One region of the Martelella mangrovi genome, then DNA from elsewhere that is predicted to be linked to it. Evidence: predicted binding sites of a transcription regulator. Region 1 holds the regulator's gene; each other region holds the start of a gene.
The links. The regulator LexA, encoded in region 1, represses DNA repair genes until DNA is damaged. The targets are predictions, from matches to a motif close to TGTTCNNNNTGTGTTCNG.
Positions count from the first base shown of each region.

Region 2: ABID12_RS05455 (DNA recombination protein RmuC) is a predicted target of LexA. The motif match lies at 2,386-2,403, and genes of this name have one in related genera.
Region 3: ABID12_RS12110 (energy-coupling factor ABC transporter ATP-binding protein) is a predicted target of LexA. The motif match lies at 3,121-3,138, and genes of this name have one in related genera.

Region 1 is NZ_JBEPLY010000005.1:113,588-118,842, forward strand. It holds gene ABID12_RS09470 (ComEC/Rec2 family competence protein) at 1-2,358, shown strand, start outside; gene lexA (transcriptional repressor LexA) at 2,312-3,019, opposite strand; tRNA gene ABID12_RS09480 (tRNA-Lys) at 3,200-3,275, opposite strand; gene ABID12_RS09485 (hypothetical protein) at 3,333-3,509, shown strand; gene ABID12_RS09490 (cytochrome c biogenesis CcdA family protein) at 3,524-4,258, shown strand; gene ABID12_RS09495 (AEC family transporter) at 4,285-5,235, shown strand.
Region 2 is NZ_JBEPLY010000003.1:171,813-177,067, reverse strand. It holds gene truA (tRNA pseudouridine(38-40) synthase TruA) at 9-755, opposite strand; gene fmt (methionyl-tRNA formyltransferase) at 755-1,693, opposite strand; gene def (peptide deformylase) at 1,747-2,295, opposite strand; gene ABID12_RS05455 (DNA recombination protein RmuC) at 2,454-3,653, shown strand; gene ABID12_RS05450 (ribokinase) at 3,751-4,650, shown strand; gene ABID12_RS05445 (nucleoside hydrolase) at 4,669-5,255, opposite strand, start outside.
Region 3 is NZ_JBEPLY010000007.1:159,190-164,444, forward strand. It holds gene ABID12_RS12085 (pirin family protein) at 1-183, opposite strand, end outside; gene ABID12_RS12090 (exodeoxyribonuclease VII small subunit) at 225-479, opposite strand; gene ABID12_RS12095 (acyl-CoA thioesterase) at 781-1,179, shown strand; gene ABID12_RS12100 (biotin transporter BioY) at 1,185-1,748, opposite strand; gene ABID12_RS12105 (energy-coupling factor transporter transmembrane component T family protein) at 1,745-2,368, opposite strand; gene ABID12_RS12110 (energy-coupling factor ABC transporter ATP-binding protein) at 2,368-3,045, opposite strand; gene ABID12_RS12115 (winged helix-turn-helix domain-containing protein) at 3,158-4,351, shown strand; gene aroC (chorismate synthase) at 4,387-5,255, opposite strand, start outside.

The sequences.
Region 1 (5,255 bases):
GGACGCAGCTTTCTGTTTGCGCCGTTTGTGATGGCTCTGGGGTCCGCGTGGTGGTTTTTCCGGCCTGCAGCGCCGTTTTCGTGGGGGCTGTGGCTCTATTGGGCGATCGCCGTTGGTGCCGCCGTTTCGTTGCGCAATGCCGGTCCGGTGAACCGGCTGGGCGCCGGTCTGGTTGCGCTCTTTCTCAGCGGCGCGTTTCTGGCGCAGCTTGAGACGGGCCGGCTTGCTACGGTGATGCTCGACTCACCGGTGACGACCCATGTTACCGGCGTGGTCGATGCCCGCGAGCCGACCGAAAACGGCTGGCGTTATGTGGTGCGCGTCATCGCCACCGACGATCCGGTGATCCACCGTCCACCTGAGCGTGTCACCCTTGTTGCCCGCGGCAAATCGCCGCCGGTCGACATCGGCGGTGCATTCACCGGCCTTGCCCGGCTTTCACCGCCTTCCGGACCGGCTCTGCCGGGCCTCGTCGATTTCGGTTTTCTTTCCTATTTCGACGGGATCGGCGCAGTGGGGTTCTTCTATGGCGCGCCAGACGCGGTTCCGGGTGATCTTCATACGCGGGAGACAAGCCGCCCTCAGTCCATTGGCCTGTTCATGCGCCACAGGGTCGAAAGCCTGCGCGATACGATTGCCGGGCGCATTCGCGCTGTCCTGCCAGACGAATCGGGGGCTTTCGCCAATGCGATCATCACCGGGCAGCGTCGCGCCATGAATGATGACACGCTGGACGCGCTGCGCAATGCCGGCCTTGCCCATGTCATCGCCATTTCGGGGCTGCACATGGCGCTCGCCGCCGGTATCTTCTTTTCAAGCCTGCGTCTTTTTCTGTCTTTTTCGCCAAAGGCGGCAGAGGCGATCGCCACCAAGAAGCTTGCCGCTATGGCCGCGATCGGGGCTGCCGGGTTCTATCTTGCGATTTCGGGCATGCAGGTCTCGGCGCAGCGCGCTTTCATCATGTTGGCGATCATGCTGCTTGCCGCCGTTGCCGACCGTCCGGCCATCAGTATGCGCAATGTCGCTCTTGCGGGGTTTGTCATCCTCGCGGTTTCGCCGTCGGAAGCTGTCGGCCCCGGCATGCAGATGTCGTTTGCCGCAACACTGGCGCTGATTGCGGGCTACAGCTTCTGGCAGCGTCGCGAATATGCTCGCCCGGCGTCGATGCCGGCCGGCACAGTGATCCGCATCGTCATGCTGGGTGCTTTCGGTATTGTGTTGACCGCACTGATCGGTGGGCTTTCGACAGCGCCGATTGCCATGGCGCATTTTCAGCGGATTGCCGGCTACGGTCTGCTCGGCAATCTGCTCGCCATGCCGATTGTCACCTTTCTGGTCATGCCCTCCGGCCTGCTGGCCATGCTGGCAATGCCGCTTAACCTGCACGGCCCCTTTCTTCTGGCCATGGGCTGGGGGCTCGACCGGGTGATTGCCATTGCGGAATGGGTCGATGGTCTTGGTGGCGCGCTCGATACCAGTGCGATGCCCCGCGGATTTCTGCTGCTTTTCCTTGTCGGGTTCATGCTGCTGGTTCTGCTGCGCACCCGTCTCAGGCTTGTCGGACTGGTGCCGATGGCAATTGCCTTTGCCTTGCCCGCCTTTTCTCAAGGCGACCGGTCGCCGCTTCTGCTTGTCTCCGAAGACGGTGCATTGGTTGCGATCGTCACCGGTGATACAGCCGCGCTCAGCAAGCGCCGTCCGCCTTCCTTCATCTTCGATCAGTGGCAGAGCGCACTTGCCATCAGCGCCACACGGCCGCCGAGCGAAACCGAAAGCAACGCTGCGATACTGAAAGACGCGGACCGGTTCGACCGCCTGGATGCTGGACAAATCACCAATGCAAGCACCGCCCTTGCCGAGGATATAAAGGCCGCGCGGACGCAATCCGGTATGTTCATCTGTGAAAAGAGCGAATGGTGTGTGGCATCGCTTCCCGGCAGCGGCCTGACCGTCGCACAAATATTCCGGCCCGCGCTCGTAGGCCCTGCCTGCGATCACGCAGACATCATTGTCAGCGTTTACCGGCCCGGTTTTCAGGCGTGCCGTTCGCCTGGTTTTCTCATCACACCAGCACTGCGCCGCCAAACCGGCACCTTGCAGTTTACTGTCCAAGATACCGATGGTTCAAAATCAAGAAATGGTAACACCACGTCCTCAGAGCCTAACCCGACCGGCTCCTGTGTGAGAACCCACGTTTCCGTCACGCCCGCCATTACGGCAGTAAAACGTCAATGGAACCAACACCGCCTCTATAACTGGCGTTCCGATTCGTATGCCGATCCTGTCAGCCTGCCGAAAACCCTCGATTTCTTCAGTGGTAGCGGCGGATCAGGCCGACAAGCTTGCCCTGAACCTTGACCTGATCGGCAGCAAATATCCGGGTTTCATAGGCCGGATTGGCGGCTTCCAGCGCAATCGACGCGCCCTTGCGGCGGAAGCGCTTCAGTGTCGCTTCCTCGTCATTCACCAGCGCCACGACAATATCGCCCGGGGCGGCCGTGTTGATATTGCGGATGACCACCGTGTCACCGTCGAATATCCCGGCTTCGATCATCGAATCGCCCTTAACTTCCAGCGCATAATGTTCGCCGGTTCCCAGCATCTCGGCCGGAACCGCAATTGCGTGGGTGTTTTCCTGTATGGCCGAGATCGGAACACCGGCTGCAATCCGCCCCATGACGGGGATATCGGTCGAGCCGCTGTCATTTCCGGCAGCCGGTGTTTTGCTTTCGGCAGGCGTCTTGCCGAGGCTGCCTTCAATCACGCTCGGTGAGAAACCGCGGCGCGGCGGCTGAGAGCCAAGGCTTTCCGGCATGCGCAGAATTTCAAGCGCGCGCGCCCTGTTGGGAAGCCGGCGAATGAAGCCGCGTTCCTCCAGCGCCGTGATCAATCGGTGAATGCCCGATTTGGACGCCAGATCCAGGGCTTCCTTCATTTCATCGAAAGACGGGGGAATGCCTGTCTCCTTCATCCGTTCATGGATGAAATACAGCAGTTCCTGTTGTTTACGAGTCAGCATTTGCAGCCCCTTGCCTTCGAAACAAATACAGAACGTTTATATCTGTTCTATCTGTGTTCCGCAAGCTGGAAATAGCAGAGCGGCCTCGATTGCGGTCAATGGAGGCATGAAGGCGGGCGGAAAGGGGTGAGTTAGAAAGTGTTGTTTCAATTTCGAAAGGAGAAAATTCTCGGCAAACAATGGTGAGCGCGCAGGGGTTCGAACCCTGGACCTACTGATTAAAAGTCAGTTGCTCTACCAGCTGAGCTACGCGCTCCCGAGCCCGGCGCCTGTTGAAGGGCCAGCGGAAAGTGGGCGGAACATAGAAAGGGTCTTGCAGAAGGTCAACCCGGAAATTCGGCTCCAAGGCGACAATTTGATGTCGGGGGCGATGCGCGGAAAGGTGATTGGAATTCAACGCCGCTGTGGTTTAAGGAACCGGCAGTTTACGGTCCGCCTTTCAGGCGGTTATCTGCTGGTGCCGGACGCGCTTTCGCCAACGGCCGAGTGACAAGAGGATTTCAGGTGTCGATCGGTGATATTTCCCTGTTGACGGCGCTTCTTGCCGGTGCGCTTTCGTTTCTCTCACCCTGCGTTTTGCCGCTGGTGCCGCCTTATCTTTGCTACATGGCGGGCATTTCGATCGATCAGTTCAGGGGAGACACCTCCGTCCGCCCGGCGCGTGTATTGTTGCCGGCGCTGTTCTTTACGCTCGGCTTTGCGACGATTTTCGTGGCGCTCGGGGCAGGGGCCTCGTCCATCGGTCAGTTGTTGCGTCAATATATCGATATTCTGGCCAAGGTCGGCGGTGTGATCATCATCATCATGGGGCTGAACTTCCTTGGTGTGCTGAAAATCCCCTTCCTGTCGCGTGAGGCGCGGTTTCATGGCGGCGGCAAGCCGGCGAGCATGTCCGGCGCCTATGTCATGGGGCTGGCCTTTGCTTTCGGCTGGACGCCCTGCATCGGACCGGTTCTGGGGGCCATTCTCGCTGTCGCGGCCACGCGCGATACGGTTTCCAACGGCGCGGTGCTGCTGGCGATCTATTCGCTTGGCCTTGCCGTGCCGTTCTGGATTGCCGCGCTTTTTTCCGGCGCCTTCATGCGCTTCCTGTCGCGGTTCCGCAAACATCTGGGCACGATTGAAAAAATCATGGGCGTGCTGCTGATTCTCACCGGCCTTGCCTTTCTTTTCGGCTTTATTGCCGATATGGCGATCTGGTTCCAGCAGACCTTTCCCGTTCTATCGCAGATCGGCTAGGGCCTGCGAAGCCCGGGTTTTGCGCCATGTCAGACATTCTAGGGCTTCTCTTTCCGTTCTTCGGACTGATTGCCGCAGGCTTTATCGCCGCCAGGCTCATCCGGCAGCCGGAATCCGGTCTTGTCTGGCTCAACGTATTCATCGTCTATGCCGCATTGCCGGCCTTGTTCTTCAAGCTTGTTTCGAACACGCCTTTCGACCAACTGACCCGGCTTGATTTCATCTCCGTTGATCTGCTGGCGACCTATGCCGTGTTTTCGCTGCTGTTTGCCGCCGGCTACTTCTGGAAACGCAACGGCGTGCGCGAGAGCACGATCCAGGCCTTTGCAGGGGCTTACGGCAATATCGGCTATATGGGGCCGGGCCTTGCCATTCTGGCGCTTGGCGAAGCGGCGGCCGTTCCCGTCGCCTTGATCGTGTGCTTTGAAAATGCGCTGCATTTCATCGTCGCACCGTCGATAATGGCGGTGGCGGATGGTGGTGCGGTGCGCAAGGCATCACTTGCCCGCCAGGTGCTGACAAAGGCGCTGCTGCACCCCTTCATCATTGCAACCGCTCTGGGTTTTGCCGTTGCTGCGAGCGGGGTTCAGCCGCCCGATGCGTTCAACCGGCTGGTGGACTATCTTGCACAGGCTGCTGCCCCTTGCGCGCTTTTTGCCATGGGGGTGACGCTTGCTCTGCGCCCGGTAAAGCGCGTGCCGGTGGAAATCGGCTATATCGTTCCGGCCAAGCTTATCTTACATCCGGTGCTGGTCTATGCCTTCATGATGCTGCATGGCGGCTTCGATCCGGTGTGGGTGGAAGCCGCCGTGCTTCTTGCAGCCTTGCCGACGGCCACCAATGTCTTCGTGATCGCCCAGCAATACGGCATCTGGTACGAGCGGGCCTCCGCCACCATCCTGATCACCACAATCTGTTCGGCGGCAACGCTGGCCGGTCTTCTGCTTCTGATCGACGCCACCGCCCTGCCGTTATAGACCCTGCCGCTATAGGCAAG
Region 2 (5,255 bases), on a different contig from region 1:
ACCGGCAATCACGGATAGTCTACCCGCAGAAAATAAAGCCCCTCGGGCGGGGCCACGGTTCCGCAGGCGCTGCGATCGCGGGCCTGAAGCGCGGCAGCAACATCGTCGGCGCTCATCTTGCCCTCGCCAGCCAGTTTCAGCGTACCGGCAAAGGAGCGGATCTGGTTGTGCAGAAAGCTCTGCGCCGAGGCCCGGATTTCGATCACCTCGCCGGTGCGGGTCACATCGAGCCAGTCCAGCGTGCGCACCGGCGAATTCGCCTGGCATTGCGCCGAGCGGAAGGTGGTAAAGTCGTGACGGCCGACAAGCCTTTGTGCGGCGGCGTGCATGGCCTCGTGGTCAAGCGGGCGCGGCACCCACCAGGCGCGCATGTGATCGACCGCCAGATGGGCCCTGCGATTGATGATGCGATAGAGATAATGGCGCTTGAGGGCGGAAAACCGCGCGTCGAAATCATCGTCGACCGGCACCACCTCCGTTACGGCAATGCTGTCTCTGGCAATACGCAGATGGGCGTTGATTGCATTGAGCAGGGTGAACGCACTCCATTCGCGGCCCAGATCGAAATGGGTGACCTGGCCGAGCGCATGAACGCCGGAATCGGTGCGCCCCGCGCCGCGGATCGTCACCTCTTCGCCGGAAAAGCCCTTCACCGCCTCCTCCAGCGCACTTTGCACGGACCGCCCCGTCGCCTGCCGCTGCCAGCCGACATAGGGCGTGCCATCATATTCGACCGTGAGACGGTAGCGCGGCATCAGGACAGGACCGTGCCGGGAGCAAGCGGATTGCCGCGCAGAAAATCCTCAGCCGGAAGCACCTTGCCGCCGGCCTTTTGAAGCCGTGTCAGGCAGACGGCGCCTGTGCCGCAGGCGATGGTGAGCGGCGTTCCGTCAACAACCGTTCCCGCCGGGCCACTGCCCTCACCAATCCGGCTTTCATGGACTTTTACGCGCTCGGCGCGCCGCTCTGTCGGCATCTCGGTCCAGGCGCCGGGAAAAGGAGCAAGGCCGCGAATGTGATTGTGCACCACCTCTGCCGGCTGTGTGAAATCGATCCGGGTTTCGCCCTTGTCGATCTTCTTCGCATAGGTCACGCCATCTTGGGCCTGCGGGGTCAGCGGCAGGTCGTCGTTTTCCAGCTTTGCCATGGCTTTGGCCATCAGCTTCGCGCCCTTCAGCATCAGTTGATCATGGAGGTCTCCGGCGGTCATGTTCGCGCCGATGACGACTTTTTCGGTAAGCGCGACGGGGCCGGTATCAAGACCCTTGTCCATACGCATGACCATCATGCCGGTCTCGCTGTCACCGGCCATGATGGCGCGCTGGATCGGGGCCGCGCCGCGCCAGCGCGGCAGCAGCGAGGCATGGCCGTTATAGGCGCCGAGACGGGTTCCCGAGAGGATCGCTTCCGGCAGGATCAGACCGTAGGCGACCACCACCGCAACATCGGCATCAAGCGCGCGGAATGCCGCGCGATCTTCGTCCTGTTTGAAGTTGACGGGCGTGCGCACTTCAAGGCCAAGCAGTTCGGCGGCCTGATGAACCGGCGACTTGACCTCGGAAAGGCCGCGCCGGCCGGCAGCGCGCGGCGGCTGGGTGTAGACGCAGGCGATTTCATGTCCCGCCTCGCACAGCGCCCGCAAGGTCGGAACGGCAAAATCGGGCGTTCCCATGAAAACGATCCTGAGCGCCATTGTCCGTCCTTTCGCGATGTTCACAGTTCTGTTGGCAAGCTGCCGGCCGCAGCCTACAGCTTTTGCTGCCGCGCCGCCTTGGCAAACCGCTTGATCACCCGGTCGCGCTTCAGTTTCGAGAGATAGTCGATGAACAGGGCGCCATCCAGATGGTCGATCTCGTGTTGCAGGCAGGTCGCAAGCAGGCCATCGGCCTCGATTTCCTGCTGCTTGCCGTCCAGATCGGTATAGCCCACCCGCACGCTTGCGGGACGCTCGACCTCGGCAAAGAATTCGGGGATCGACAGGCACCCCTCCTCGTAAACCGAGCGTTCGTCGGAAGAGGAAAGAATGGTCGGATTGATCACAACAAGAGGATTTTTTTCCATCTCCTGTTCCGGGGCGTTTCCATCTTCATCTTCGCCCTTGCTGGTGACATCGACCACCAGCATGCGCCGGGGCACGCCGACCTGTATCGCGGCCAGCCCGATACCGGGCGCCTCGTACATGGTTTCCAGCATGTCGCCGGCAAGTTTCTTCAGGTCGTCGTCTACACGCTCGACCGGTTCGGAGACCTTGCGAAGCAGCGGGTCCGGCAGAATTATCAAAGGCATCGTCGTCATGCGTTTCCCTTAGCGCAAGTTTGGCAAAGAAGAAACGGTTTCGTTTCGCCCAAAGCCACCGTTCATTGCGATCCACGCCATTATCAGATACGTTCACGTTTTGATCTTTTCAAGACGTCGATTTATGCTAGTCTCCCCGGACGGAAGGAACAGCGAGGATGGAACGACTGGCACATGAAATCGCGACAGCCGGGCCCGGCATGATTGGCCTCGGTGTCGTCCTCCTGCTGGCACTCCTCGCCGCCATCGTCATTGCGGCGTTCAGGCGGGGTACGGGCCGGCGCGCGGACACACTTGAACGCGAGTTGCAGAATCTGGTCCGCGCCCAGACGGAGATGCAGGGCCGGATGGCGACCATGGCCGAGCTTTTCGGTAACCGGCAGGCGGAGCTCGATGCCTCGCTCGGCACCCGTCTCGATGGCCTGTCCCGGCGAATCGGCTCCACCCTGCATCAGCAGCACCAGACCACGCACGAAAATCTGCGCCGTCTGCAGGAGCGGCTTGCGGTGATCGATGCAGCCCAAAACAATATCCAGTCGCTCGCCAGGGACGTCGTCGGCCTGCAAGCGATCCTGTCGAACAAGCAGACCCGCGGCGCTTTCGGACAGGGACGCATGGAGACAATCATCGCCGATGCCCTGCCGGCAGGCACATTCCGGTTTCAGGCCACGCTTTCAAACGGAACACGGCCGGATTGCGTGGTCGACATGCCCAATGGCGCGCCGCCGCTGGTGATCGACGCCAAGTTTCCGCTGGAGGCCTGGAACGCGTTGCGCGATGCGCAGGACGATGACGCGAAACGCGCCGCCAGCCAGCGCTTCCGCCGCGACCTCGACACCCATATTCGCGATATTTCCGGCAAATACCTGCTGCCCGGCGAGACACAGGATACCGCCTTCCTGTTCGTGCCGTCGGAATCGATCTTCGCCGATATCCACGAACACTTCGAGGCAAGCGTTCAGCGCGCCCATGCAGCCCGCGTGGTGATCGTTTCGCCGACACTGCTGCTATTGTCCATCCAGGTGGTGCAGGCGGTCATGAAGGACCAGCGCATGCGCGAACAGGCCCATCTGATTCAGGGCGAGGTCGCCCATCTGATCGGCGATCTCGGCCGGCTGAACGAGCGCGTGGAAAAGCTCAACAGCCATTTCTCGCAGGCCCGGCAGGATGTCGAACAGATCCGGGTCTCGACCGGAAAAATTGCCCGGCGCGGCGAACGGATCGGTGCGCTTGAATTCGAAACCCGGGCAGACCCGGCAGCAGATAGGAATGACAATCCGTCTACCCCCGACGAGGCAGATGATCCGGCCACGTCCGGCGTCGGGCGCATGAAACTGCGCGTCGTCGACGAGGACTGATTGTCATTGCCGCAACTTGGCAATAAAACCGCAGAAAACGGCGTTTGGCGAAGGGATTGCTTTCGCCACTATCAACACGATGCGAGGAGACATTGCCATGATCACGGTTTTCGGGTCCATCAACATGGATCTCATCAGCACCACCGAGCGCCTGCCGGAACCGGGGGAAACCGTGGCCGGGCTTTCGTTTTCCACCGCTCCCGGCGGCAAGGGCGCAAACCAGACGCTGGCCGCCCGCCGCGCCGGCTCGCATGTGGCGATGGTGGGCGCGGTCGGCAGCGATGAATTCGCCACACCGGCAACCGCACTTCTGGCCGATGCCGGCGTCGACCTGTCGGCGCTCAAGATCTCCGACGGAGCAACCGGCACGGCGACGATCCTTGTCGGGGGCGACGGCGAGAACGTCATCGTGCTCAATGCCGCGGCCAACTTCACGCTGAACGAAGATGACGCCCGGGCGGCCGTGGATCGCATGTCGGCGGACGATATTCTGATGCTGCAGCTTGAAATTCCGGCGCCGGCCATCCGCGCTGCACTGGAAGCCGCCCGCAAGAAGGGCGTGACGTCCGTTCTCAACACCGCGCCGCTGACACCGCAGGCCGCCGAACTTGCCGCGCTGGCGGATATCGTCATTGCCAATGAAACCGAGTTCGAGCGCCTCGTCGGTGCGGAAGAGCTCGGCAGCGAAGGCCGGATCGCGATGCTGAAGACCCATCACGACCGCACGGGCCAGACCATGGTGATCACCCTTGGCGGCGACGGCGTCATCGCCATGCATGAAGGCGCTTTCTTCAAGATCGATGCGCTGAAAATCGACCCCGTCGACACAGTCGGCGCGGGCGATACGTTTTGCGGCTATCTTGCCAGCGGCCTGGAACAGGGGCTTTCGTTCGAGGCTGCGGCCCACCGCGCTTCGGTCGCCGGCGCCCTGGCCTGCCTCAAACCCGGTGCCCAGCCCTCGATCCCGACCGCTGACGAAGTCGCCAAACGGCTGTAACAGCGGGCACCCGCCAGATCAGAGACGGGCCAGCCGCTCCGTCAGCAACGCGAAAAACCCGGTCGCATCGGCCTTGCCAATCACCAGCGCATTCGGCTTGCGATCGGTTACATGCCACCAGTCGACGACGGTTTCGCCGAGCGTGAGCTCCGAAACCGTCTCGATCTCGACATTGCAGTGACGCCCGGAAAACAGCTCCGGTTTCAGCAGATAGGCCGTTACCGACGGGTCATGCAGCGGCCCGCCGTCCGAGCCGTATTTTTCCAGGTCGAAGCGCTCGTAAAAGCGCAGCATTGCGGCCATGGCCTGCGCCGCCGGCCGGCCGATCGCATCGATCTTGTCGACACGTTCCTTCAGGCAGAGCAATTGATGGGTCACATCAAGCGGCATCATCACGATCGGAATACCGGAGGCGAATACGGCTTTGGCGGCCTCCGGATCGACATAGATGTTGAACTCGGCCGACGGCGAAATATTGCCGCCCTCGAAATAACCACCGCCCATCATCACGATTTCCTGCACCCGGCCGATGATTTCCGGCGCCTTTTCGAAGGCCGTCGCAATATTGGTCAGCGGACCGAGCGTGCAAAGCGTGACGGTATTTT
Region 3 (5,255 bases), on a different contig from region 1:
ACGGGCAGGCCCCATGCGATCGAAGAAGATAAACGGCCCCACGAGCCGCCGCTTGATGGTCGGCAGTGCGCGACGGACTTCGAACCCGCCAATGTCGCTGGTGCGCGGAAGAATGAGCTGCGAAACGGCCTTGCAGGATTGCGCATCACCGAATTCAGGATCAGGTCCCGGAAAGAACGACATTGCTGCACACCCCCTGCGCTTTCCGCGCTGTCATGAGTTCGTCAGGCCTGATCGAGCGGTTCTGTCGTCGCGGGCTGGCCATCCCGGTCGAGACGGATCTTTTCAACACGCGCCTCGGCGGCATTCAGCAGCTTTTCGCAGTGTTTTTTCAATTCTTCGCCGCGGGCGTAAATGGCAATCGATTCATCGAGCGCCACATCGCCGCGCTCGAGGCGCGCAACGATCCGCTCGAGTTCTTCCACGGCCCGTTCGAACGTCAGCTCGGAGACGGCGGTGGGCTTTGCTGGATCGGTCATAGTCTTGCCTCTTGAAATTTCGATTGTCGCCCGCACTTATCGTGGCGATGCCGTTCAGGCAAGGTAATGCAAGGCGTGGCGAATGCAAGGCGCTGTCGTGTCGACAATCGGGCGGCCGGCAGGCAAGGCGGCCATTGCCCCAAGCTTTCAAACAGCCCGTCATGGCATTTGATGTGGAAAGGTTCTATAGAACGCAGACGTAGACCGCATTGCCGCAGATGTGCGCAATGCCGGTTTGCCGGGTTTTGCGTAAAGGGTTGCGTGACCGCAAGCGGTGAGCGTGGCCGGGAAGGTGTGGCCGATGGATGACAGGCATCCGGAGCGAATTGAACTGCGTGTTCCCTACCGGGATATCGATATGCATGGGCGCATGCACACCGCCGCCTATATCGAGCATGCGGAAGAGGCGCTGGCGCGTTTCTGGCGCTATCGCCCGGCGGTGGACGGCGAGCCGGCCTATGTCGTGCGCAAGGTCGGCTGCACCTATTACCGTGGCCTGAGAAACGGCGAACTGGCGCAGTTGACGGTGCGCGCGGCAAAGATCGGCGGCAAGTCGATCGGGTTCAACGTCGCCGTACAGGCGGGAAACGAGATTGCCGCAGAGGTCGAGCTTTTGTGGACTGCCGTGCATCAGGAAAGCGGCGAGCCCGCGCCCCTGCCGGAGGCGACGCGGGACTGGCTTTATTCGTTTCTGGACTGAGGCGTTTAAAGCGACCTTTTCGGCAGCAATGGATATCCCAGCATCACCGCCCGGCCGGCAAGGGCTGCAAGCCCGGCCTTGATCAGATCGCCGGGCACAAAAGCCAGCGTTCCGGCCACCGCTTTCGAGACGCCGGTGCCAGCGCCGTAGGCCAGCCAGGCAATCCCGAGGAAATAGACCACCACAATGCCGCCCATGGTAGCCGCGATGAAGAAGCCGAAGGTCTGTTTCAGCGGGCTTTGCGTATCGGCGTAGATTTCGGCTAGCGCACCTGCGATATAGGCGCCCGGCAGCCAGCCGACCAGGAAGCCGGCCGTGGGGCCGACAAACACACCAAGGCCGCCGCGTCCGCCGGAAAGCACCGGCAGGCCGATGACGATCAGCACGAATAGCAGCAACACCGCCGCCGCGCCGCGTTTGCGGCCGAGGATGATGCCGGCCAGCATCACACCGAGTGTCTGTGCCGTGACCGGTACGGGAATGAAGGCGATCGGGATCGGCGGGAGAATGCCGAGCGCCGCGATGATGGCCGCAAAGAGCGATACCAGAACCAGGTCGCGTGAGGTCATTTCGTCTTCCTTTTCTGTGGCTGTCCGCGAATGCCGCGGGCGTCGATTGCATCGGCGATACTGTCCGCATCCCGCAGGGTCAAGATGATCAGCGGCACGATTGCGCCGGTTGGCCTGAAGGCAATGCCGCGCGCCCGGTGCGCATCGCGAATGGCGCTGTAGCGCGAAAGGATATCCGGAACGAAGCGGATCACAAGTCCGATTGCAAGGCCGATGTCTGCAGCTCTGATGAGCCCGGCGCGTTCAAGCGGCATGGCCCAGCGCGTGATGGTATCGATGAAGGCGGGAACCGGCGTTGCCGCCGTGATGGCTGCAGCCAGAAACATCAGTGCCGAAAGCCTGAGAACGGAGGTGGCGGCGACCTGCCAGGGATTGAAGATCAGATTGAATCCGCCAACCAAAAGAATTGCCGCGCCGATCGGCACAAGACGCGCCAGCGCCTGACGCGGCCGCATCGGCAATGTGAAATAAAGGCCTGCGGCAACGGCCATCATGAGGGCAAGCACAGTCAGACTGCCGATCAGGAAGATGGCGATACTGAATGCGATCAGGCCGGCGAGCTTTATCCCCGGCGCCATGCGGTGCAGGAATGAGTTGCCTTCGACGTAAAGCGACTGCATCAGCGGTTCATCGCCTCGTATTGCTCGATAACGGTTCCGGCGGGGCCGTCACCGATGAGACGGCCTTCGTGAAACAGCAATACGCGCTCAAATGAAGCGAGTGTCGCCAGATCGTGCGAGATCGCGATGACGTCCTCTTGCAATGCGTCGATGGTTTCGGCAACGCGGCGGCGGTTTCTGAGATCGAGCTGGTTGGTCGGCTCATCGAGAATGACCAGCGAGGGGCGGGGGGCGAGCACGGCGGCAAGGGCGGCGAGTTGCAGCTCGCCACCCGAAAGCTCATGGGCGCGCCGCCTGGCGAGATGGGTGATGCCGAGCCGCGCAAGGGTGCTTTCGGCACGTGCGGCAATGTCTGCCTTTGCCACGCCGCGCGCCTTCAGTCCCAGTTCGATATCATCCTGCAGGATCGGCAGAATGATCTGGTTTTGCGGTGACTGGAACACATAGCCGGCATCGGCATTGACGGCAGCCAGCTCTTTCACCGTGTCGCGACCGTTGACGATGACGGTTCCGGTGCCTGGTTTCGTCAGCCCGTTGATCAGCCGCGCAAAGGTGGTCTTGCCGGAACCGTTCAGCCCGATAATGCCGACCCGGTGTCCGGTCAGTGTCAATGTCAGCGGATGAAGCGCCGTACGGCCCTCAAAGGTCACACCGGCTTCACGGAATTCGATCTTCACATTCGTCCCCGGTTTTTGTGCAAACTCTCCGGCGCTTCCTTATAGGCATCAATCTACGGTTCCGAAAGGCTTGGATGTTCTTATTTTGTCCGAATCGCTCTACGGTCGCTGTATGGCTAAATTGATTTCGAACATGGATGCACGCCGCATCTTTCTTGCCCGGCAGGGGCTTGCGGGCTCACCGGCGCAGGCGATGGACAAGGCTGGCCTTCTGGCACTGATCGAGAAGATCGGTTTTGTTCAGGTCGATTCGATCCGCACCGTCGAGCGCGCGCATGATCTCATTCTGTTTTCCCGCAACCAGACCTTTCGTCGCCATCACCTGACGGCGCTTCTGGAAAAGGACCGCGGTCTGTTCGAGCATTGGACCCATGACGCCTCGCTCATTCCCACGCGCTTTTATCCCTACTGGAAGCACCGTTTTGCCCGCGAGCGGGAACGCCTCGTCGAACGCTGGCGCAAATGGCAGGGGGAGGGCTTCGAAGCGGTTTTCGAACAGACCTATGCCGCAGTCAGGGACAATGGCCCGCTTTTCTCCCGTGATCTCAAGGACGATGATCACGTCTCCGGTGGCTGGTGGAACTGGCATCCGGCCAAGACTGCGCTTGAATATCACTGGCGCACCGGTCGCATCGCCATCTGCCACCGGGTCAATTTCCAGAAGGCCTATGACCTCTCCGAGCGGGTGATCCCGGACGAACACCGCCTTGGCGAAGTCGATCATGACGCTTTCGTCGATTGGGCCTGCCGGGCCGCCCTCAAGCGGCTGGGCTTTGCGACCTCGGGCGAGATTGCCGCCTTCTTCGATATCGTCACGCCGCAGGAGGCGAGGATCTGGGTGGAGAACAACCGTGACCAGTTGGCGGAGGTTGCCCTTGAAACCGTGGATGCGGGAAAGCCGCGCCAGGCCTTCGCTCTTGCCGAAGAGGTCGATACGCTCGCCGAGGTGCCGGAGCCGCCGTCACGCCTGCGGGTGTTGAGCCCGTTCGACCCGCTGTTGCGCGACCGGGCGCGGGCCGAACGCCTGTTCGGCTTTTCCTACCGGATCGAGGTGTTCGTGCCTGAGCCGAAACGGCAATATGGCTATTATGTCTTCCCGCTTCTGGAGGGCGCACGGCTGATCGGCCGCATCGATATGAAGGCGGATCGCAAGCGTGGCGCGCTTGATGTGCGCAAACTATGGCTTGAGCCCGGCGTGCGTCCGTCGAACGGACGGCTGGAAAAGCTCGATGCCGAGTTGTCGCGGCTTGCCCGCTTCACCGGCGTGGAGCGGGTTGAATACCTGCTAGGGTGGCGCGACGTCTGACGCTTTGCGGTGTTGCCGGACGCTCCGGCAAAAGCTCAGTCCAGTCGGCCTGTCTGTCCGCGGTCGCGCAGATAATGGTCGGCAATCGTGCAGGCCATCATGGCTTCGCCGATCGGCACGGCGCGGATACCGACGCAGGGGTCGTGGCGACCCTTGGTTCTCAATTCCACTTCCTGTCCGTCCTGGTCGATTGTCTGGCGCCGGGTGAGGATCGATGATGTCGGCTTGATCGCAAAGCGGGCGACAATCGGCTCGCCGGTTGAAATCCCGCCGAGAATGCCGCCGGCATGGTTCGACAGAAAGCGCGGGGTGCCGTCCTTGCCGATGCGCATTTCATCGGCGTTTTCCTCGCCGGTCAGTTCGGCCGCACTGAAACCTTCGCCGATTTCCACGCCCTTGACCGCGTTGATCGACATCAGCCCGGAGGCGATATCCTGATCGAGTTTGGCATAGATCGGAGCGCCGAGACCGGCAGGCACGCCTTCGGCAATCACTTCCACCACCGCACCGACGGAGGAGCCGGCCTTGCGGATGTCGTCGAGGTAACGCTCCCAGATCGGCACCATTTCGGCATCGGGGCAGAACAACGGGTTGTTGTCGATTTCCGACCAGTCCCAGTTCTCGCGGTTGATCCTGTGCTTGCCGACCTGCACCAGCGCGCCGCGGAAGGTGACATTCGGCAACAGCTTGCGGGCAATGGCGCCGGCGGCGACACGGGTTGCCGTTTCGCGCGCGGACGAGCGGCCACCGCCGCGATAGTCGCGCAGACCGTATTTGACGTCATAGGTATAATCGGCATGGCCCGGACGGTATTGCCGCGCGATCTCGCCGTAATCCTTGGAACGCTGATCGGTATTCTCGATCATCAGCGAAATCGGCGTGCCGGTGGTGATGTAGCTGTCGC